3 regions of the Marinobacter alkaliphilus genome follow, and region 2 is predicted to be linked to each of the others. Evidence: predicted binding sites of a transcription regulator. Region 2 holds the regulator's gene; each other region holds the start of a gene.
The links. Region 2 encodes FliA, which starts transcription of late flagellar genes. Its sites were predicted from a motif close to CTAAAGTTTNNNNNNNNNNNGCCGNTAA; they were not measured.
Positions count from the first base shown of each region.

Region 1: the regulator FliA is predicted to act here: its motif matches at 3,255-3,282, upstream of ACZ5Q2_RS13700 (methyl-accepting chemotaxis protein).
Region 3: the regulator FliA is predicted to act here: its motif matches at 4,240-4,267, upstream of flgM (flagellar biosynthesis anti-sigma factor FlgM).

Region 1 is NZ_AP043751.1:3,003,536-3,011,435, reverse strand. It holds gene selD (selenide, water dikinase SelD) at 1-404, opposite strand, end outside; gene ACZ5Q2_RS13715 (helix-hairpin-helix domain-containing protein) at 404-1,069, opposite strand; gene ACZ5Q2_RS13710 (hypothetical protein) at 1,114-1,512, opposite strand; gene ACZ5Q2_RS13705 (bifunctional GNAT family N-acetyltransferase/carbon-nitrogen hydrolase family protein) at 1,672-3,192, opposite strand; gene ACZ5Q2_RS13700 (methyl-accepting chemotaxis protein) at 3,414-5,240, shown strand; gene ACZ5Q2_RS13695 (type 2 periplasmic-binding domain-containing protein) at 5,279-6,130, opposite strand; gene ACZ5Q2_RS13690 (PaaI family thioesterase) at 6,361-6,915, shown strand; gene recQ (DNA helicase RecQ) at 6,906-7,900, opposite strand, start outside.
Region 2 is NZ_AP043751.1:3,532,563-3,540,462, reverse strand. It holds gene flhA (flagellar biosynthesis protein FlhA) at 1-522, shown strand, start outside; gene flhF (flagellar biosynthesis protein FlhF) at 580-1,896, shown strand; gene ACZ5Q2_RS16170 (MinD/ParA family protein) at 1,967-2,779, shown strand; gene ACZ5Q2_RS16165 (RNA polymerase sigma factor FliA) at 2,812-3,555, shown strand; gene cheY (chemotaxis response regulator CheY) at 3,715-4,098, shown strand; gene ACZ5Q2_RS16155 (protein phosphatase CheZ) at 4,119-4,904, shown strand; gene ACZ5Q2_RS16150 (chemotaxis protein CheA) at 4,925-7,018, shown strand; gene ACZ5Q2_RS16145 (protein-glutamate methylesterase/protein-glutamine glutaminase) at 7,063-7,900, shown strand, end outside.
Region 3 is NZ_AP043751.1:2,815,637-2,823,536, forward strand. It holds gene mnmC (bifunctional tRNA (5-methylaminomethyl-2-thiouridine)(34)-methyltransferase MnmC2/FAD-dependent 5-carboxymethylaminomethyl-2-thiouridine(34) oxidoreductase MnmC1) at 1-1,753, opposite strand, end outside; gene ACZ5Q2_RS12850 (peptidylprolyl isomerase) at 1,759-2,355, opposite strand; gene ACZ5Q2_RS12855 (hypothetical protein) at 2,558-3,304, shown strand; gene ACZ5Q2_RS12860 (flagella synthesis protein FlgN) at 3,376-3,846, opposite strand; gene flgM (flagellar biosynthesis anti-sigma factor FlgM) at 3,854-4,180, opposite strand; gene flgA (flagellar basal body P-ring formation chaperone FlgA) at 4,309-5,010, opposite strand; gene ACZ5Q2_RS12875 (chemotaxis protein CheV) at 5,203-6,132, shown strand; gene ACZ5Q2_RS12880 (CheR family methyltransferase) at 6,170-6,997, shown strand; gene ACZ5Q2_RS12885 (MFS transporter) at 7,001-7,900, shown strand, end outside.

The sequences.
Region 1 (7,900 bases), 530 kb from region 2:
ATGGGCTTGACCGGTACCGCATGTTCCGCAGCACCGCTGACCTCAGCAACCCGGGGAGAGGAACCAATGTTGATCGACAGGATATCGTAGGGAACGTTCGGGCGGCCTTTGCAGATGACGCGTTTTGCCGCACGATCAATGCCAGACACTTCCGCACGGTAGAACCGGGCACCGGCATACTCTGCCAGCCGGCTCAGATCAATATGCACATCGTCATAGCTGTAATGCCCCGCCACGTAACCGGGAAGCATACCGGAATAGGGGGTGTGGGTATCACGGCATATGAGCGTGAGCCGAACGCCGGGGACCGGATTCATGGCGAATCGCTTGAGGACCCCGACGTGGCTGTGCCCGCCACCTACCAGGACAATGTCCCGTAATACAGGTTGATCGGGTGTTTGCATCAGATGACTTTCTTGGCTTCAGCAGACAGCTCACTGAACCCTTTGATGCTCTTGAAGGCTTCCAGTTTCTGTTTATCGGCATCGCTCGGGTTGGCGATCTGGTCGATGGATGTAATGCCGGCATCTTTCATCTTCTTCGCCGTTGCCGGGCCAATACCCTTGATGCGGGTCAGATCAGACTTGTCCGCCGGCTTGGCGGTTTTGGCTGCTACCGGTTTTTTTGCTGCAGGCTTTTTGGCGGCGGCAGGCTTGGCCTTGCTGGCAGCCGGTTTTTTAACGGCAGGCTTCTTGGCCGCGGGCTTCGCACTCGTCGCCTTTTTAGCGGCAGTCGTAGCCTTCTTGGCGGTGGTGTCTGCGGCTTTCTTGACGTCTTTGCCAGATTCCTTGGCTGCAATACCCAGCTTGTCCAGCAATGAGCTCTGCAGTTCGTGGAATTCGTTCATCCGGCGTTCGAACTCTTCATTGAAGCGCTTCACTTCGCGCTCACGGAGCTCGTCCATTTCCTTGAGCAGTTTACGAACCGGATCCTGAACCTGATGCTGCAGGTGGTCGAACTGCTTCAGGGCATCATTGATGAGTGTTTCAATCTGAGCCGTGGTTTTCTCGAACTCTTTGTTCACTTTTTTGACAATCTTATCAACACTGGGTTTGGCTTTCTTTGCCATAGGGCGTCTCCTTACAGAGGGGGATAGAACGATGGAACGGTGTATCAGGCCAATTGCCTCATTCCGTTGGTCGTATTCGAGCTTCGTCTGGATTTGAGGCTTTGCTTCTTCAGAAGCACTTCACGAATACGGCGTAGCTTGTCCGAAAGAGGGGAGTTATCTCCGGATTCAAGTTGAAAAAAATCAATAGAGTAGAAGAAGTTGCTACAGTGCTTTCTCTTTTCGGTAACCAGTCCGGTAACACCCTCGGCGCGGATCTCTTCAAATGGCATATCCATAATGAGGTCGAGTGTGATGGTGTCGCCGGGCTTGAACAGCTTGTCGGTTTTCATCACGCAGCCGTAGCTGTCTAGCTCATAAAGGCGAGCTTCCACGGTTTCTTTGCGAAACAGGCCGTGGCGTACGCGGAAACGGGCAACAAGATCCGGTAGTTCTTCGTTCATGAAATGCTTTCTCTGCCTCTGAGATCAGCCAGATTATTTGAGCATAAATTAAACAATAGACGGGCTATTTAATTTTGGCAATGCCATCAGCTGTCTACCGTAACCCTTTCATGGAATAGTTCAACATCCGCCCCCCGCAAAGGGGGCCAGATGCGGTCGTTATCTGGTTTTCAATTCGTACAGATCAACACGGCGATCTTTCAGATTGGTGACTGAGCCTTCGTTACGTACCAATTTGAGTTTCTCCAGGTCCATATCCGAGAACATGATCATTTCGGTGTTCGGGGTGGTCTCCGCCATCACGGCATCGTGGGGGAATGCGAAGTCAGACGGTGAGAATACGGAGGATTGCGCGTATTGGACGTCCAGGTTCTCTACCTTGGGCAGGTTGCCGACACTGCCGGTGATCACCACATAACACTCGTTTTCGATGGCGCGGGCCTGGGCACAATGGCGAACCCGCAAGTAGCCGTTTTTGGTGTCGGTCCAGAAGGGTACACAGATGATGTCCACATCCTGGCTGGCAGCTACGCGCCCGAGCTCCGGGAACTCAATGTCGTAGCAGATCATAATGGCAACCCGGCCGGCATCTGTATCGAATACCTGGAACTTGTCGCCGCCTTCAATAACCCAGTCGCGGCGTTCATGGGGCGTGATGTGGATCTTGCGTTGCTCGTCCACGCGGCCATCCCGATGGCACAGGTACGACACGTTATAAACCCGGTCGTTCTCGATCAGGGGCATGGAGCCGGTGATAATGTTGATGTTGTAACTGACCGCCATTTCCGACATTTCATTGCGGAACTGCTCGGTAAATCCGGCAAGAAAACGAATGGCGCGGGTCTGGTCCATCTGGTCGGTCAGGCCCATCAGGGGTGCGTTGAAGAATTCCGGGAACAGGGCAAAGTCACTTTTGTAATCAGACAACGCATCCACGAAATACTCAACCTGCTTCAGCACTTCCTCCACTGAGGTGAATTCCCGCATCTGCCATTGCACGGCACCCAGGCGAACCTGGGTTTTCTTTACGTTCAGCACCGAGGAGGGCGGGGTATACAGGATGTTCCGCCATTCCAGCAGGGTGGCATAACCCAGCGACTTTTCATCTTCCGGAAGATACTTGTGCATCAAACGGGTTACCTGAAAATCGTTGGACAGCTGAAAGGTGAGAATCGGATCGTAGATCTCTTTGCGGTCGACGCGATGGATGTACTCTTCCGGCGTGTACTGTTCGGAATACTTGAAGTAATTGGGGATACGCCCGCCTGCGAGAATAGCCCGCAGGTTCATGGAACGGCAAAGTTCCTTGCGGGCTTCATAGAGCCGCCGGCCCAGGCGGTAGCCCCGGTACTCGGGATGAATAAATACATCCAGGCCATAGAGCGAATCGCCATTGGCGTTGTGCCAGATTTTCTCGTTACGGAGGATCAGGTCGTCGTAGGCGTGGGGGTTGCTGAAGCGCTCGTACTTAACGCATACGGTCAACGCAACGGCCACCAGGTGCCCGTTGTCTTCAATACAGATCTGACCGTCCGGGAACTGCTCAACCAACGCCTTGATGGTTTCCTTTGGCCATGCGCCACCGATATCGTCGTAAACCTCGTCCATCAGCTCCTGGAGCTGGCTGTAGTCTTCAAGCGTCAGGTTTCGCAGATTCAGGTGGAGCTCTTCATGGGCCATCTGGTGTATCTCCTTTGGTTTGGCAGCCTTGGTTGCCTGTAAGTCCATTCTAACAAAGAGTTCTAAAGACTTCGCTCAAATTGCCGTTAGTCAATTAATTCACATCTATAATTGATGAGAAGCTGATCGAAACAACCTCAGTCTTATCGGAGGGATTCCCCTTGCAATTCTCATTTTCTCAGAAACTGCTCGTTGCCGTAGGTGCTCTCATCATAATGCTGATGGCTGCGTTGACAGTGGCAACGGATATCAGGCTCAGATCAACGACGGATCGTTATGTTGACGCGCTTATGGCCGACGCGGTAGAGCAGAGTACGTCCAGTATTTCCGATTGGCTCAACACTCGCCTGGACATGGCTGAGGCGACGGCCAGCGCCCTTGAGGGCATCCGCACCGACAATATGGCCCGTACCCTGATGGAAGCGATGACGCGCGGCGGCAATATTATGGATGTCTATGCCGGCACCGAGGACGGCCGGATGCTAATGCGGAGCCCAGAGGTGGAAGCGACACTGCCACCTGACTACGACCCCCGCACCCGCCCCTGGTTCCAGGGAGCCCAGCGGTTAGGGCGTTCATCATTCACTGAGCCCTATCAGGATGCCAGCACTGGCGCGACCATTATCTCCGCCATGGCCCCGATCAAGTCCGGTTTATATAAAGGAGCAGCCGGCATGGATATCGGGCTTGGCACGATTGACCGAATGTTGTCTACGATCACCCTGGCCGATACCGGGTTCGCCGCCTTGGTAAACGAGAAGGGCACTGTGCTCTTCTACCCGGACTCAGAGGTGGTCAGAAACAACATTTCGGACATTATCGGTCAGCGGCCCGCTCTTGATGGCAGCCAGCATACATTTGAGATGGACGGCGCCCGCTGGAGTGTCAGTTTTCATCCGATAGCCGATGCCCGGGCTGTGGAGTGGTACCTGGTGACGTTTGTTAACGAGGACCTGATCAACGCTCCGATTGTTGAGGCCCGGGTGGGCGGCCTTGTCATTGCCGCTGTGGGTTTGATAGTTGCCCTGGTGGCGCTGTATTTCGGAATACGATTGCTGATGGTGCCGGTGCGCCGCCTGAACAGTGCGATGTCCAGTATTGCTTCGGGTGATGCAGATCTTACCCGCCGACTGGACGATTCCGCTTCGGACGAATTTGGCGCACTGGCGCAAAGTTTTAACCGATTTGTGGAGAACATTCAGCAGGTTGTCCGGGAAGTCAAAGAGGGTAGTGATGACCTGGATGAGAATGTGACCGCCTTGCGCAACACCTCCAGTACCAGCCGTTCGAGCGTTGAGAGCCAGCAGAGCGAGATTGACATGATTGCTACGGCCATCAACGAAATGTCTGCTGCTGCCGGGGAGATTGCCCAGAACGCACAGCAAACAGCGGAAGCGGCTGAGAATGCCGATCAGGAGAGTCGCGAGTCGTTGCTGACGGTGACTGCGTCGAGGGATGCGGTGCAAAAGCTTTCCAATGAGGTTAATGCAGCTGCTGAAGTCATCGACACGCTGGGTAAGGATGTGTCGTCCATCACCACGGTGCTGGAGGTTATTCAGGGCATAGCAGAACAGACCAACCTGCTGGCACTGAACGCCGCAATCGAGGCCGCAAGGGCAGGGGAAGCAGGACGTGGCTTTGCGGTGGTGGCAGACGAAGTACGCAACCTGGCCCAGAGGACCCAGTCTTCCACTGAGGAAATCAATAACATGATCGAGCGTCTGCAGAAAGGCGCCGGCGATGCGGTGGAAGTGATGAAGGCGTCAACGGCGGTGTCTAACGTCAGTATGGAAAAAGCCCAGGACGCCATGGAATCCCTGAACCGGATTGCCGAGGCCATCACCGCCATCAGCCAGATGACGTCTCAGATTGCCACAGCGTCTGAGGAGCAAACCTCGGTTACCGAAGAGCTGAATGCCTCCATCACCCGGATTGCGGACCAGGGCCAGGAAGCAGCCAAAGCCGCCAGTGAAAACGATGTGTACAGCGGGCACATTGAAACCATTGGCAGAACATTGAATGAAAAAGTGACCCGCTTCCGCGTATAGCGGAGGCTGGCCATGGACGGCCAGCGGGTCATAACCTTTCAATCAGGTGAGGCAATCTGGCTCAGATAATCGAGCCGGCGACGCAGGTTTTCCAAAGTGTGCCGCCCCACATACATGGATTCCTCGCTGAGGTACGGGTTCTCCAGGGTTATCACTTTGCGCTGCTCAAGCCCAAGCTCTGTCACTGCGCGACCGAACCATCGCTTCAGGTAAACTGCAAAACTGCCATCTTTGATGGCGCGTTCTATTCCCAGCTGTAACCGATGGGCGGCCTCCTGATCATTTGGAGCGACAAAAAGATAGGATGGCATGTGGTAGGCGAACAGAATGTTGGGTTCGATGACCAGATCGTCTGCCCGATTGTGTTCAAGGTCAAACAATACTTCACCAACGCCACGGGCAAAGCATTCAAAACGTTCATTGCGCAGCATACCAAACAGGATTTCATAGCGGGTGTGCGTAACTACCTGCAGGCCGTTGGCCTCGAGAATCGGCGTGTCTGGCCAGTGAGAGCCCTGGCCAATCCGGATTTTTCTTGAAGTCAGGTCATCTATGTTCTGGATGCCCTCGAACTGGGGCAGATGCTTTGGTAACACCAGGCACACCCGAAAGCCCAGCAAGCCGCCGTCTACCGGCAAGGGAATAGGATTGAGAAATTCCTCCCGTTCAGCGGTGGTCGCAACATTGGCAATATCCACCAGCCGGTTATTATTGTTGGCCAACTCTCGCAGTACCCGGCCCTGGCTCAGTTCCTCACTGCGCACGACCGTGAAGTCGCCGTATTCCGACGTTTTGGCCAGTGCCAGTTCCACCAGTGACCGGATGGCCGGGTTATCGTAATTCCGGTACCAAAGAATAAAGGTGCGCTTGTCATCCGGTTCGACCGACATGGCTGGAGCGGGCAAAGACAAACACAGGACCAGAAGAAACCCCGGTAGATAACGATGAATGAAACGATTTCGTGCAACCAATGCCTTGTTCCTTAAGTGGCGCGCCCCCTAACTGTAGAACAGAATCTGTTACTGAAACCGGATAACTTTCAAAAATACTGTAAAAGATTCTTGAAGCACGCGCGTTCGGCTGTAATGATCCCGAAAAACCATTCTCTGGAGCCCTGAATATGGCACTCATTGATACACTTATCGGCACCGCTGGCCAGTGGGTAACCGCGAGCGACCCGAAAGCCACGCTTCTGCAGCCTGTTGCATGGCTTAAGAAAACCGGCAGCTATGCCACTGTTAACCGCTTGATTGGACTCGCCATTCCCTTTGCACCGCGAAACGGCTTCAGTGTCGAAGAGATGCGCCCCGGTTATGTTCGGGCGAAAATAAAGCTCAAGGGCAACAAGAATCATTTTGGCAGCCTGTACGCCGGTGCCTATTTCCTGGTGGCGGAAATTCCCGGTGGCGTACTGTCGCTGTTTGACTTGGGGCCTGCCTATACGCCGATCCTCAAGGAGATGACCCTCGAGTTCCTGCAGCCGGCCAATTCGGATGTCACGGTAGAGTTTTCACTGGCGCCGGAAGCGGTTGCCGCCATTCTGGCGGACGCCGATGCCACCGGCCGGGCGAAGTTCACCCTGGAAGGCAAGCTGAAAGACAAAGAGGGTAACCACGTGGCCACCTCGCTGGCCCATTACCGGGTGCGCAAGAAGGGTTTCAAGCCTCAGGACTGAGCAATTTCCCGCAGGGTTTGCAGGAAGACCTCGCCATATTTCTCCAGCTTGGCGGCCCCTACGCCGCTGACCTCTGCCAGTTGCTCCAGGGTTTCCGGGCGACGTTCCAGCATATCGAACAGGGTGGTGTCGTGGAAAATCACGTAAGGCGGCACGCCCTGTTTATCTGCCAGTTCCTTCCGGCACGCCCGTAACGCATCCCAGCCGGCCTGGTCGGTAATCTGCTCCCTTATTGCCGGGCCCGAGCGTTTGCCGGCAGATCTGGACGACGAGGATTTTTTGGCCACCGGGTCTTTGCGTAACTCGGTAGCCTGTTCACCCTTCAGCAGCGGGCGGCACTGCTCCGTGAGCTGTAAGGCGCCATAGCCCTCCGGATCTGCCCGCAGGTAGCCGTTGGCAACCAGCTGGCGGAACACCGATTTCCACTCGTTTGCGGATAACTCGGTACCAATACCATAGGTGGAAATGGCCTGGTGTCCAGATTGAAGAATACGTTCGTTCTCAGAGCCGCGCAGCACGTCAATCAGGTAGTTAACGCCAAAGCGCTGCCCGGTACGATACACACAGGACAGCGCCTTTTGCACGGCCACCGTGCCATCCCAGGTCTCAGGGGGGGTGAGGCAGGTATCGCAATTACCACAGGGCTGCTCCAGTTCATCACCAAAATAACGCAACAGTACCTGGCGGCGGCAGCGGGTCACTTCGCAGAGGCCAAGCATGGCATCGAGCTTCTGGCGTTCTACCCGTTTAAACTGGTCGTTGCCCTGCGATGCCTCAAGCATCTGTCTCAACTTAATGACATCCTGCAGGCCGTAAACCATCCAGGCGGTGGACGGCTTGCCGTCCCGGCCAGCCCGGCCGGTTTCCTGGTAATAGGCCTCGAGGCTTTTGGGTAAATCCAGGTGGGCGACAAACCGAACGTCTGGTTTATCAATGCCCATCCCGAAAGCAATGGTCGCCACGATGATAACGCCGTCTTCGCGCA
Region 2 (7,900 bases):
CCTACGACGATTTCCGTGAGCGTCCTGTTGCGGGTGCTTCAGAATCTGCTCCGGGAAGAAGTGCCGGTCAGGGATATGCGCTCCATTGCCGAAGCCATCGTTAACGTCCATCCCAGAAGCCAGGACCCGAAACTGTTGACCACCCTGGCTCGCCAGGCGCTGCGCCGAATGATCGTTCAGAGCATCTGTGGCAATGACACCGAGATACCGGTGATCACTCTGGATCCAGACCTGGAACAGTTGTTGCTTAAGTCAGTTCAGCAGAGTCAACAATCCGGCGGACAGGACGATATTGGCCTGGTGCTTGAGCCCAATATGGTGGAAAAGCTGCAGCGGTCCCTTCAGGACAGTGTTCAGCGCCAGGAAATGCTGGGCAAGCCGGCGATTCTTCTGGTTTCCGGGCCCTTGCGGCCAGTGCTGGCAAAGTTTGCCAGTTATGGGGTAGAGCGTTTGCATGTGCTCTCGTACCAGGAAATTCCGGATAACAAACAGATCACGATAGTCGCCTCTGTTGGTCAGTAAGGCCGGCAGGGCAAGGCGAGCACCCGATTCGGGCACGCCGGTGGAGGATGAAACGCTATGAAAGTACAACGGTTTTTTGCAAAGACCATGGCCGAAGCCCTGAAACAGGTCAGTCATGAGATGGGACCGGATGCCGTTATTTTGTCCAATCGCCGGGTGGACGGAGGCGTCGAAATTGTGACGGCCCTGGACTATGACGAAAATATGGCACGCCAGCGCCTTGGCGAGAGAGCGGCACAGGCCACCAACGGCTCCCGCCTGGCGGAGCTGCAGGCAGACCAGCATCGTCGGCTGGAAGAAGAGTTGAACCGATCACGCAATCGCATTCGCGAAGTGCGGGAGAAGCGGGCGGGTGTCGGCGCGGAATATGATCGTGCACTGGCTGATGATCGGCCGGCTGCCGACTGGTCAGGTGAGTTGGCTGGTGGATCGACCTCGGTGGGCAATGCGGGTGGCCGACCAGAGGCGGGCTACTCGGATGAGTTGGCGAGCATGAGAGCGGAAATCAACTCCCTGAGAGAGATGGTCAGCGGCCGTACCTCGGTACCCGAGAAGCCTGCCGTCGCGGCATCCAATGCGGTTCAGCAGAGGCTTGCCGAGCGGCTGCAGGAATTTGGCCTGGGCGCGGAGCTGGCAACCTCTCTGTCCCGTCAGCATCGCGCCGGCAGGTTGGAAGACGGTTGGAAGCAATCCCTGAAGATGCTGGCCACCGGCGTACGTACCGCTCGGGAACACTGGCTTGAGGCCGGCGGCGTCTATGCGCTGGTGGGGCCAACCGGGTCTGGGAAGACCACCACCATTGGCAAGCTGGCAGCCCAATATGTACTGGAGCACGGGCCGGATTCCCTGGCTTTGGTCACCACCGATCGCTACCGGGTGGCAGCCCATGAACAGCTGTTTGTGTTTGGCCGTATCCTCAATGTTCCGGTCCGGGTTGTGGACGAGAGTCATTCCCTGGATGACATTCTGGACGAATTGTCAGACCGGCACCTGGTTCTGATTGATACTGCCGGGCTGACCAGCTCGGATCGCGGTTATCAGGAACAGCTGGCGGAGTTGGCCCGGAGCGATCACAATATCCGTACCCATCTGGTCGTGTCTGCCACCAGCCAGCCGCGCATCATGAAATCCGTGTGGCATTGCTATAAGATGGCAAACCTTGCAGGCTGCGTGATGACCAAAATTGACGAAGCGCTGACACTGGGTGAGTCTTTGGGCTTTGTCATGGAAACCGGCCTGCCAGTGGCATGGTATACCGATGGCCAGAAGATTCCCGAAGACCTGCACCGGGCAGAGGCCATTCCTCTGGTGCGGTTGGGCGTAGAACGCCTGAAAACAATGCAGCACGGCCAGGCCGTTGCAGAAGGGGCCTGAGGCCCGGTGGTACAGCCGGTGCGCTGCCGTTTGTGCCCACACAAGAACGCAGTAAGAGACTGATAACAGTATGAGCAGACCACATCCGGTTCAGGTGATTGCGGTTACCGGCGGCAAGGGCGGTGTCGGCAAGAGTAATGTGTCCGTCAACCTCGGTATCGCGCTGGCCCAGAAAGGCCGGCGGGTGGTGTTGCTGGATGCAGACCTTGGCCTTGCCAATATCGACGTGCTGTTGGGCATTACCGCCAATCGCAATCTGCAGGATGTGCTCAGTGGCGAGTGCGACCTCAAGGACGTTCTGGTCAACGGCCCGGGTGGTATCAAGATTGTCCCCGCATCGTCCGGCACCCAGCGTATGACCCAGTTGAGCCCGATGGAACATGCAGGGCTGATCAACGCCTTCAGCGAGCTGGGTGACCAGATTGATGTGCTGATTGTTGACACAGCAGCCGGTATTTCCGAGTCGGTCGTCAGTTTCCTGCGGGCCTCCCAGGAATTGCTGCTGGTGGTGTGCGATGAGCCTACCTCCATTACCGATGCCTATGCCCTGATCAAACTGATGAATCGCGACTACGGCACCAACCGTTTCCGTATTCTGGCGAATCAGGTGCGAAATGAGCAGGAAGGCCGGCATCTGTATGAAAAACTGACCCGTGTCACCGAGCGTTTCCTTGATGTAGCACTACAATATGTAGGTATCGTGCCTTACGACGAAGCCGTCAAAAAAGCCGTTCAGCGGCAGCGGGCCGTTCTGGATGCCTATCCACGGGCCAAGGCCTCGCTGGCGATCCGTGCCCTGGCAGAGAAAGTGGACAGCTGGCCGCTGCCATCATCGCCAAGAGGGCATCTGGAGTTTTTCGTGGAGCGGCTCGTCGAAGTCTGATCTGAATCCAGTCCTATAAGAAAACCGGATACATGACATTGGCGAAGAACCTGGGAATCTACCATCAGGCTGGCGCAAAAGGCCCCTCTCAGCTGATTGAGGAGCATGCGCCGCTGGTCAAGAAAATCGCCCTACACTTGATGGCCCGTTTGCCGGCCTCGGTTCAGCTTGAAGATCTTATGCAGGCGGGTATGATCGGCCTGCTGGAAGCTGCGCAACGCTATTCCACCGGCAAGGGTGCCACCTTTGAAACCTACGCAGGTATTCGTATCCGCGGTGCCATGGTGGATGAAATCCGCAAGGGCGACTGGGTTCCCCGCTCCGTTCACCGCAATGCCCGCCGTATCGCGGCAGCCATCAAGACAGTTGAAGACCGCACCGGGCGCGAGGCCCAGGATGTTGATGTTGCCGAAGAGCTGGGCATTGACCTGTCGGAATATCATGCCTCCCTGGCAGACGCCAACAGTGGCCGACTTTTTAGCCTTGATGAGCTCAATGAATCCGGGGAGCTGCCGATAGAAGAAACAGAGGCCAGCGATAATCCCCTGGATGGCATTGCATCAAATGCATTCCAGAAAAGCCTGGCAGAGGCAATTGAAGAGCTTCCTGAGCGAGAAAAACTGGTGTTGAGCCTCTACTACCAGGAAGAGCTGAACCTCAAGGAGATTGGCGCGGTGCTGGGTGTCAGCGAGAGCCGGGTCAGCCAGATTCATAGCCAGGCGGCCCTTCGTCTCAGGGGGCGGTTGTCCGATTGGCGGGAAGACGAGCCAGAATAAATCGGGCCGGCGCTGACCGCGCGGCGCGTAACTGTGTAGATTTTGGTAACCGGCGCTTTACAACGCGGCCAAACACCACACAATAAGCGGTTAAAGCAGCGGCCTGCTAGACTTTCAAAAGGCTTAATGAAATCCGGGTGTTACTGACTGGAGGTCCCATTGGACAAAAACATGAAAATTCTCATTGTGGATGACTTTTCCACAATGCGGCGAATCATCAAGAATCTGCTGCGCGATCTTGGCTTCACCAATACGGATGAAGCGGACGATGGCAACACTGCCTTGCCCATGCTCAGGAGCGGCAAGTACGACTTCCTGGTGACCGACTGGAACATGCCAGGCATGTCGGGTTTTGATCTGCTCAAGGCGGTGCGGGCAGACGAGAACCTGAAGAACCTGCCGGTGCTGATGGTAACTGCGGAGGCCAAGCGTGACCAGATTGTGGCGGCGGCCCAGGCCGGCGTTAACGGGTATGTCGTCAAACCGTTTACTGCTGCCGTTCTCAAGGAAAAGATTGAGAAGATCTTCGAGCGAATCCAGTAACCAGAGGTCGGATGGCTGTCATGACTGACAAGAACGAGAACCATCAGGGCCTCGACCCGGAGGTAACCGAAAAGCTCCAGCAGCAGAGTTCGGAGTTGGCCGAATGCATCAGTTCCGGTAACTACGCCCGGGCAATGTCGGTGATCAACGAGCTAAGTGAAGTTCGCGACCAGAGCCTCTATCGGGAAGTGGGGCGGTTGACCCGGAGCCTGCACGAGGCTATCCGGAATTTTCAGATAGACGCCCGCAGTGCCGAGCAGAAAGAAGTCTTGTCCAAGATGTCCGATGCCTCGGATCGGCTGGCCTACGTTGTCCAGATGACCAGCCAGGCGGCCAATCGCACCATGGACCTGGTCGAAGAAAGCATGCCGGTGGCGCACACCATGCGCGACGAAGCGACCGCCCTGCGAGACGAATGGCAGCGGTTGCGCCGTCGGGAAATGGAGCCGGCAGAATTCCGGGAACTGTACGGACGCATTGATCGCTTCTTTGCGGGCCTGGCGACAGATTCCGATACCCTGTACAGCAATCTGTCTGAAGTCCTTCTGGCCCAGGACTTTCAGGATCTTACCGGGCAGGTTATCCAGAAAGTCACGGCCCTTGTGAAAGAAGTCGAAGAGAACCTGCTTGGCCTGGTGGTGATGGCCAGCCACGTGGACCAGCTCACCGGCACTGTGCACCAGATTGAAGAAAAAGAAGAATCGGCCGAAAAAGGGGTAGGGCCTCAGATCAAGGCTGAGGAGCGTGATGATGTAGTTTCGGGGCAGGACGACGTTGATGACCTGTTATCCAGTCTCGGTTTCTGAACGATTATAGAGGGTGACGCATGGCGTTTGATGCCGACGAAGAGATCCTGCAGGACTTCCTGGTTGAGGCCGGCGAGATTCTCGAAAAGCTGTCCGAGCAGCTGGTAGATCTTGAGCAGCATCCGGATGACAGCAACCTGCTCAACGCCATCTTCCGTGGTTTCCACACGGTCAAGGGCGGTGCCGGGTTCCTGCAGCTCGAAGCGCTGGTCAACTGCTGTCACTCTGCGGAAAATGTGTTCGATATCCTTCGCAACCACAAGCGCAAGGTTACCTCCGAATTGATGGACGTGGTGCTGGAAGCCCTGGACCACGTCAACGCCATGTTTGATCAGGTTCGTAACCGTGAAGAGCCGACGCCGGCTCCGGACGAATTGATCGCCGCGCTGGATGAACTTGCCAAGCCGGAAGGCGACACGGCAGCGCCGGTAACGCCAACCCCAGAACCCGAACCTGCCGTGGGTGCGGGCAATGATTCCGGTGATATTACCGACGAAGAGTTTGAGCAACTGCTGGATGCCCTGGCCGATGAAAAAGGTGCGGAGCAACAGCCGGCGGCCGCACCGGAAAACACCTCCGCCAATGACGCCGGATCAGACGGCGACGAGATCACCGACGACGAATTTGAAGCCCTGCTGGATCAGTTGCACGGCAAAGGCCAGTTTGCCGGCGCCCCGGTTGTTGATAACGACACCCCGCCGGAGCCGGAACCAGAAGAACCGGCAAAATCATCCACTGGTGATGATCTGATCACCGATGACGAGTTTGAAAATCTGCTGGATGAGCTGCACGGCAAAGGCAAGAGCCCTGGTGCAGCCCCCGCAGGGGAGACCAAACCTGAGCCTGCGGCCAGGCCTGAGCCAAAGAAGCCGGAGCCAAAACAACCGGAACCCGCCAAGCAGGAAGCCAAACCGGCAGCCCCCGCCGCTCCGGCAAGAGATGCGGCGCCCACAGCTGAGACCACCGTGCGGGTGGATACCAAGCGCCTTGACGACATCATGAATATGGTGGGTGAGCTGGTGCTGGTCCGTAATCGTCTGCAGCGTCTGGGCTCCGAGAGCGAAGATGAACATATGCACAAGGCGGTCGCCAACCTCGACGTGGTGACCACCGATTTGCAGGCGGCGGTCATGCAGACCCGCATGCAACCGATCAAAAAGGTATTCGGGCGCTTCCCACGGGTGGTACGAGACCTGGCCCGAGGGCTGAAGAAAGAAATCAACCTGGTGATGCACGGGGAAGAAACCGACCTGGACAAGAACCTGGTCGAAGCGCTGTCCGACCCGCTGGTTCACCTGGTAAGAAACTCCGTTGATCATGGCATTGAAATGCCAGAGGTGCGAGAGAAGGCCGGTAAGCCCCGTGCTGGCACCGTTACCCTGTCAGCGGAACAGGAGGGGGATCATATCCTGCTTTCCATCTCTGACGATGGCGCGGGTATGAACCCTGATGTTCTGCGCCGAAAAGCGGTGGAGAAGGGGCTGTACGACCAGGATGCAGCGGATCGACTGACCGATAACGAGTGTTTTAACCTGATTTTTGCCGCCGGTTTCTCGACCAAGGAACAGATATCCGATGTGTCTGGCCGGGGCGTGGGCATGGACGTGGTGAAAACCAAGATCGGCCAACTTAACGGCCAGATCAACATCGTGTCTGAACAGGGCAAGGGCACCAGCATTCTTATCAAGGTGCCGCTCACCCTGGCGATCATGCCTACGCTGATGATCATGCTGGGCGATCAGTCCTTCGCCTTGCCCCTGGTGAACGTGGTTGAAATTTTCCATCTCGATCTGTCGAAAACGAACATCGTCGATGGCCGGGAATGCATCGTGGTTCGTGACAAGGTATTCCCGCTGTTCCACATCAAGCGCTGGCTGGTACATGGCGCGGCTGGTCAGAAAGAGCCGGAAAACGCCCATGTGGTGATTGTGGCCATGGGTACAAAGCAGGTCGGGTTCGTGGTGGACCAGCTGATCGGCCAGGAAGAGGTGGTGATCAAGCCCCTGGGGCGGGCGTTACAGGGTACGCCCGGTATGGCCGGGGCCACCATCACCGGTGACGGCCGCATTGCCCTGATTATTGACGTACCCAGCCTTCTTCAACATTACGGTTAGCGGTGCCAGGGCAGACAACATGCAGGATTGTTTAGGAGAAATGGATGACAGTTTCTGTCCTGGTTGTTGATGATTCAGGGTTCTTTCGCAAACGGCTGACGGAAATCCTCACGGCCTCGGGGCAGATCGAGGTTGTCGGTGCGGCAACCAATGGTCGTGAAGGGGTGGAGCTGGCCGAAAAGCTGCGCCCTGATGTGATTACCATGGACTACGAAATGCCCGTGATGGATGGCATTTCGGCGGTTCGTTTAATCATGAAAAAGCACCCGACCCCGGTGTTGATGTTCTCCTCTCTGACGTATGAGGGCGCGCGGGTTACTCTGGATGCCCTGGAAGCCGGGGCAGTGGACTTCCTGCCCAAGAACTTCGAGGAAATTGCCCGGGATACCAGCCAACTTCAGAAAATCCTCATCGATCGGATTCTTGACGTGGCCGGCAGCAAGCCGAGCGGTCGTTCTGCGGCTCCGGTTGCGCGCCCGGCAGCGCCGCGTCACGGGGTTTCGCGCCCGGCAGCGCCGCAGCCTCCAGAGCGGCCCGCCAGACCGGTAACCCGCGACCGCTCAGCCCCGGTCCAGCCAGAGCCGACCCGCGAGCCGGAAACGCCAAGGCGGCCCTCCCGGAAAGCCGCACCAAGACATTACAGCGTGGTTGCAATTGGCACTTCCACAGGAGGACCGGTGGCGCTGCAGAAGGTCTTGGCCGCACTGCCGGCGTCGTTCCCGGCTCCCATTGTGCTGGTGCAGCACATGCCTGCCAGCTTTACCCCGGCTTTTGCCGAGCGCCTGAACAAACTTTGCCGTATTCAGGTCAAGCAGGCCGAAGATGGCGATATCCTGAAGCCTGGCCATGCCTTGTTGGCGCCTGGCGGCAAGCAGATGATGA
Region 3 (7,900 bases), 720 kb from region 2:
CTTTGCTGCCCAGGCCGGTCAGCAGATACAGGTCGTTAAGGTGGTTCCCCTCTGTGTCCCGCATGTGGCCGGCCACAGGCTGGTAATCGTGCGTGGTACAGCGAAAGGCCACTCGCCCTTGCAGCTGATCGGGATCTGGCACCGATTCTTTGGTTACAGACGGCAGAATCCGTTTTAGCTCGTCAAGGTTTTCCTGGTGGCCTGCGGGGGTTGGGTAGGGGGTCTCGTCCTTAAGGTCAAATGTCGCCCCGGTGACTGCACTGCCGCCTTGAACAGGGTTGAGATACTTTGTCCCGCAGATCACCGTTTGGGGTAGGTTGAAGTTTGCCTCCGGTAGTTCAGTAACCTGACCGCGGATCGCTTTCAAACGGAGCTGCCCGGCTACGGGCACCAAGGCGGGGCTTTCGTGGCCTCCGGCAATGATCACCGCGTCTGCGCGGCAGTCTTCGCCAGAGTGATTGCGGATACACCATTGATTGTTACATGGCAGAAGGTTGACGACCTGGTAACTGAATCGTGTTTCGATCAGCGGGTGCTCAGCCAGCTGCTGACAGGCCTTTGCAGGCTCAAGCCAGCCAGAACCGGGAAACCAGAGACCGCCAGTATCGACGGGAATCCCTGCCAGTTCGCTCGCCCTGATTGCATCCACGGGTTCCAGCAGATTATCCGGGTATTCATTGCGCTCGCAGAACCGCCGTTGGCGGTCAGCTTCCTGATCATCGGTCGCCAATTGCAGCAGCCCCGTTGGGTGCCAGAAGCGGTTTTGCCAGGGCCGATAGAAACGTTGGCTGAAACTGAGGGCAGTTGCGGCAAGCTCAGTCTGTGCGTTGTACTCCACACCAAGTTTTACATAGAGCGCGCCCTGGGGATTGCCAGATGCCGCAGAACCGGCGTGGGGCGCCTTGTCCAGCAGCAGCACCTGTACACCCCGTTCCGCCAGATTGCGGGCGAGCAGGGTGCCGGCAATTCCTGCACCGATAACGGCAACCGTGCCAGTTCTCGCCTCTTGATTAGTGGTATTCCCTGGCGCGTATATACCTGCAAGCATTTCCCGCTTGCGGCCAAAGCCGGGGACTTTTGCGATCTCGAAGCCGGCCTCTGCAAGGCTGCGCCGCACACGGCCAACGGCGGTAAACGTGGCCAGGGTCGTTCCGGGCTTGCTATGGCTGGTGATCAGACCAATGGCATCGTCCAGCCACATGTCCGGGTTTAACGACGGGGCGAAGCCGTCAAGGAACCAGGCATCGGCGAAAAAAGTGAGATCCTTCCAGGCATCCAGGACATCGCCAAAATACAGGGTCAGCCGAACCCGACCTCCGGCCAGCACCAGCCGGTGAGTGCCCTTGATCAGTGGAGGGTAATGTTCGATAAGCTCCGTTGCCAGGGGGCTTAGCTCGGGCCAGTACGACAGCGCCTTTTCGAGGTCTTGACGGCGCAGGGGAAATCGTTCTACCGACACAAAGTGCAGAATGGCGTTGTCATCGGCCGGGCGCTGCTTTAACCATTCCGCCCAGGCGGCGAGAAAATTCAGGCCCGTGCCAAAACCGGTTTCAGCGATCACAAAGTGGCCGGTGTCTGGCACCTGCTGGAACCGCTCCGGCAACTGGTTATGCCCGATAAAAACATACCGGGTTTCTGCCAGGCCGTTGTCCCTGCTGAAATATACGTCTCCAAACCGGGTGGATTCGGGTACGCCGTCGCGCCAGATAAGATCTGCCGGCTCCATGGCCGGTGGCAGGCAGGGGGAGTGCATAGGGCTCAGTCTTCAATATTAACCAGAGTCACTTTCTCGATCACGACGGCCTGAACCGGAACATCCGCCATGCCCTGGCGATGTCCGGTTTGTACGCCGGCAATCTTGTCGATCACGCCCATGCCCTCGGTGACTTTGCCAAAGACCGCGTAGCCCGCACCACGCACACCAGCATTCAGGAAATCGTTTCTGGCGACGTTAACAAAGAACTGAGAGGTTGCTGAGTTTGGGGAGCTGGTTCGGGCCATGGCCACGGTGCCCCGAAGATTAGGCAGGGTTGCTGAGGCTTCGTTAACGATGGGGTTTTTGGTCTGTTTGCGGGCCATGGTTTCGGTTAATCCGCCGCCCTGAATCATAAAGCCGGGAATCACCCGGTGAAAGATCGTACCGTCGTAGAATCCGTCTTCGACATAGGAGAGGAAATTCTCCACGGTTTTGGGGGCTACGTCAGGGCGCAACTCAAGCTCAAAGGCCCCTTCAGAGGTAACAAAGCGAACCTTCGGCAGTTCTTCGGCCTGAATAGGAGTGGCCAGCATCAGGGCAGCGATGGCGGCAAACAGGACGGACATCACAGTTAATACGGGTTTTACGGTATTTGTCATTTCAGAGGCTCTCACAGTTTCAGTTGTTATCAGGAATCCTGAGACAATCCGGATAGAACAAAATTAGCGAAGATCTTAACAGATCCTTACCTGAATAAGTGCAAATCAGAACAGCGTAGGCCAGGGGATTGGGCTACGCTTTAATCATTATCAATACCGGGCCTGGTTGTACGGTGATCACTCTGAATGCGGGAGGAGCCTAGTGAGAATCCGTAAGGGGTTTGAAGAAAAGTCCCGGCTTGGCCGGTTGTTGATCAATCGTGGCTATTTGTCGGAAGGTCAGCTGGACGAGGCGTTGTTGTTGCAGCGGGAAACCGGGCAGCGCCTGGGCGAAGTGTTGATCGCCGCTGGCTGGGTGACTGACAAGGAACTGCATCGCGTTCTCAAACACCAGGCCCGTTATCGTAATGCGGCAGCGCTGGTTACCATGGTGACGTTGCCGTTTCAGCCGTTGGTGTCGCTGGCGGCCGGCAATACCAGCGCGGCATCCATGCCTGCGCAGGCCGGTCAGTTATATGAAAAGGGGGGCTTTGCGCCTCTGTCTGACAGCGATATGGCCGGCGTAACGGCTCAAAGCAGTGTGGGCTTGCTGGAGCGTATTGAAACGGTTGCCGCAATGCCGGGAAATGCTGGCGGCGCGGTTGATGACCCGGAACTCGCCGGACTCGATTCAGTAGAGGGAATCAAGCTGGCCGCCAACATTTTTGTGCCAGTGCTCAGTTTCCTCGATTCCGACCTGACCATCTCTGGTGTTCACTACAGGGAGGGTGAGCCCCGCTATTCCATTCGAGAGGATGGCGCCTTGAGGCTGGCGTTTCCCGAACGGATTGAGGAGATCCGGATGGACAATATCCGCGTGAGTGGCAATCAGAGTCCATCCATGGGGAACGTCAGCATTCACAACATACGGTTTCATCCGGATTCCCAGATGACGATCTACACCCGTTAATGAACGGGTAAGGTGAATCTAACGAAAAACGCCCGGATAGCTCATCCGGGCGTTTTTGTTTGCCGGGTCGGTCAGGCGCTGGCCAGAATGTTGCCGCTGGATACACTGGTTTGTTCGCCCTTGGCGCCATAAAGCTTCTGTTGGGCAGAGGCGCCACGGAAGATGTCCGTGAGCCTCGTCAGGCGTTTTTGAAGGTGTCCGACAACACGACCGTTGTTCTGGTTCAGTTCCTGGCAGGCACGAAGGCGCCCATCGGCGGTTTTCCAGAGTTGGTAAAGGTCTTCCATACCACCGGCACGGATAAACCTCGAGGGCTCGCCGGCATCCGGTCGGTACCCCATGTTCACCAGCAGGCGGATCTTTTGTTTCGCACGCTCACGGATATCCGTCAGGATGTTGTTTTTCTGAGTGGTGATTTCCTGGAGCGGAGCGATGTCGGAGGACGCCAGGAGTTGTTTTTCCTGGTTGAGAAGATCTGCCAGGGTTTCAAGCTGGCGGATGTCTTCTGAGAGAAGGGTCTTCAATTCAATGATTGCAGCCATGTTTTACTCACCCGAAAATGCTTTTATCCATCTCAAGCATTTTCTGGGCCAGTTTCTCTGCATCAATTTTGTAGGTGCCATCTTCCAGTGCTGCGCGAATCTGCGCAATGCGGTCGTCGTCCATTTCCGGGTAATCGCCCAGTTTCTGTTCCAGGTGCTTCAGGTTTTTGGCCTGATTGCTGAGACTGACGTTGTCGCCGCGGGCAGCCGTGCTTTGAGCCTTTGCCTGCTCTCCAGCCGTGGAGGGCGTACTCTGGCTACCTGTTGCTTTGTCGGCCGTGGTTCTGGTGGTGTTGACCTGGCCGGGGCCAATTCCATTTAAGTCAACTGACATAGGGATACCTGCTTGCCTGTGGCCACCTTCAGAGGCGGCGGAATCGAGTTTATATCTGCTTATCGGCAGCGTTTAGCCGACCTTTAGAAAAAAACGGAAAAAATTTGCCGCTGGGCACGGATTTTCCGTTACATGGCAATTTCCACCCGGCCAGGAGCCGTGACCGTTGCCCGAACCGTGCGTGCTGATTGCAGATTCTCAACCATCACTTGCTCGCCGACACTGGCACTGGCCAGCGCCTTGCCTCGGGAACTGACCGAGAACACCGCGGATTTGGCGGTGATGATAACATGATCGCCCCGCTCAACGGCATTGGGAGCTTCGAGCAGATCTGGCGTCAGCAGCGACCCTGCATTAACTGGTCGCCTCACCAGCATGCCGGATACCTGTTCAATATCTGTGAGAATGCCCCGGCGGCTGGCGTTGATCTGCACCTGTTTTTCCTGCAAAAGTTCACCGCTGATGCGCTCACCGCGGGCCAGAGGCCGAGCCGCCACAAGGGCAGGGCCGTGTACTTCGACACTGGCTGTGACGAACATCCGCCATGGCCGCTCCCCGGCACAGGACACCATCACCGATGGCGATGTGGTACGTAGGGGATCGTTGGTAAACGCGGTTTCGAGTGCCTGTTCGCAAGCAGCCAGGCTAAGCCGGCTGTCGATGCTGCCGACGGTGAAGTTCACCTCGTACTGTTGCTGGCGCTGCTCGTCGGCCCAGGTTTCGATAAATTGACCGGCGGCATCGCGTATCTCGCTTGCAGTGGTGGCCGCAGCCGCGGCATTCAGGCCCAGGGTCGATAGGCAAAAGGTCGCTAAAAAGATGGTTCGCATCTGCACTGCTTTGTCCTATGCTGTCAGTTAGGCATATTTACGCGAGTTCCGTTAAGGAAAATGGCGCTGGGGCCGTTAACCCTGATTGGACACCGGGCGTCAATGTTTTGGTCCGGGTTCGCGTAAGCAAGTTGTTTAATAATAACTGAGCAAATTCTGTGCCGATCGTTGGCATGCCGGGAGTAGAAAGTTATGGCAGGGGTGTTGGACAGCGTTAACCAGCGTACGCAGCTGGTTGGTCAGAACCGGCTTGAGCTGTTGTTGTTCCGTTTGCGGGGGCGGCAGCTATACGGGATCAACGTTTTTAAGGTGAAGGAGGTCCTTCAATGCCCGAAATTGTCATCGATTCCTAACAGCCGCCAGGTGGTTCGGGGCGTGTCCCATATCCGTGGCGAGACCATCCCCATCATCGACCTGAGCATGGCCATTGGCATGGCAGGCATTCCACAGGAAGAGCTGGCAACAAGCTTTGTCATCATTACCGAGTACAACCGTAAAACTCAGGGCTTTCTGGTGACTGGTGTCGACCGGATCATGAATATGAACTGGGAAGATATCCTCCCGCCACCCAAGGGGGCTGGCAAGGATGTGTACTTGACGGCGGTCACCAAAATTGAAGACAAACTTGTAGAAATCATAGATGTAGAAAAGATTCTTGCAGAAGTTTCTCCGCTCAGGGAAGATGTCACCGAAGAGCTGAAAACTCGCAGCGCCGAGCGTGTGCCCGGGCATTTGCCGGTACTGGTTGTTGATGATTCGTCTGTGGCGAGGCGCCAGATCGAGCGCTGCCTGACCGCGATCGGAATGGAAGTGGTCACCAAGAATGACGGTAAACAGGCGTTGAACTACCTCAAGGAGATTACGGGGGATGGTTCCACTGCCCGAGACCACTTATCGTTGATCATTTCCGATGTGGAAATGCCGGAGATGGACGGTTACACCCTCGTTACCAGAATCAAAGAGAATCCGGCGCTCAGCGGCATGTATGTGATGCTCCATACATCCCTGAGTGGCGTCTTTAACCGGGCGATGGTTCAGAAGGTCGGTGCCGATGATTTTATGGCGAAATTCAGCCCGGATGAGCTTGCCGAGCGCGTGATGGAAATTATTGACCAGAATTGATGCCTCGGCTCATGGACTTACCCACGATAGAGATCCAATGAAAGCGGAAATTACGCCTCAGGAATACGAAGCCTTCAAGACATTCCTGCAGGACGCTTGTGGCATTCTGTTGGGTGACAACAAGCAGTACCTGGTGAAGAGCCGTCTACGCAGGATTCTTGAGGAGAACAACCTGAATTCACTGGGTGAGCTTCTCGATCGCTTGAAGCGGGTGGGGCGCAGCGGCCTGCGTGAGCTGGTTATCGATGCCATGACCACCAACGAGACCCTCTGGTTTCGGGACAACCACCCATTCCGTATTCTTCAGGACAAGCTGTTGCCGGAGTTCGCCGAGCGCAATTCGCTCCAACCGCTTCGTGTCTGGTCTGCCGCCTGCTCAACCGGGCAGGAGCCCTACTCGGTAGGCATGGTGGTGGACGAATTCCGGCGCATTCGCCCCGGCAAGCTGCGTGACGTAAAGATCACCGCGACCGATATTTCCAAAAGCGTGCTGGAAGTGGCCCGGCGGGGTGAATATGAGATGATTGCGATAGGTCGCGGGCTTTCCCCGGAGCGGCAGAAGCAGTTTTTTACGCCATCACCTAACGGCGGGTGGCAGATCAAACCGCAGATCAAGGCCATGGTTGAGTTCAAAGAACTCAACTTGCTTGAGCGGTATATGCTCGGCAAATTCGATATCATCATGTGCCGGAACGTGCTGATCTATTTTTCCGCAGACCTCAAAAAGGACATTCTTACCCGCATGCACGGGGCGCTGAATCCGGGCGGCTACCTGATTCTGGGTGCCTCTGAATCCCTGAACGGCCTGCCTGATCTGTACGAAATGGTTCAATGCCATCCCGGCATTATCTACAGGAAGAAATAATTCATGCCGTTGAATGTCTGGGTGCTGGTGGCGGCCCAGGCGCTGGCCATGTGCACCGCGCCTTTTATCGTATTTATTGGCTCTATTCAGGGACGACTGCTGGCGCCTGCGCCAGAGTTGGCAACCTTGCCGGTCGGGCTGGTAGTGGTCGGCACGGTTCTGGCCATAAAGCCGGCGACATGGTTGATGGAGCGGATAGGGCGCAAACAGGTGATGCTTTTCGGCGCACTTGCAGGCATTCTCGCCGGTTTGCTGGGTGCGTACGCTTCCTGGCAATCGCACTTTACCCTGATGTGCCTTGCTGCCGTTCTGGGCGGTTCGGGCCTGGCCGTGGTGCACCAGTATCGCTTTGCGGCGATGGAGTCGGTAGCGCCGGACATAGCCGGCTCGGCAGCTGCAAGAGTGCTGCTGGGAGGCCTGGTTGCGGCCTGGTTGGGGCCTGAAGTAGCTAGCCTGGGCAGTGGGAAATCTGAATCCTTCCCGTTCCTTTACAGTTGGGTCGGGTTGGCCGTTGTTCAGGCCCTGGCGTTTATCATTCTTGCGTTTGGGTATCGCGCCAAGGCAGAGCGGGTCCCGGAAACCGTGGTTGGCGGGGGTCGCCCGCTCAGGGAGATACTGGCAAATCCGCTGGTGTGGACGGCTATCAGCGGCGCCGCCATCGGCTATGCGGTGATGAGCTTTATCATGACTGCAACCCCCTTGAGCATGACCGAAATGGCCGGGCATGATCTGGATGATGCCAAGCGGGTTATTCAGTTACACATTATGGCCATGTATCTTCCGTCTCTTATTTCTGGTTGGCTGACCCGTGTTGTCGGCATCCCCTTGATGATGGCGGCGGGATTATTGGCCTACCTGGCGTGCATTCTGCTGGCGGCCAGCGGTATCAGCTTTCATCATTAT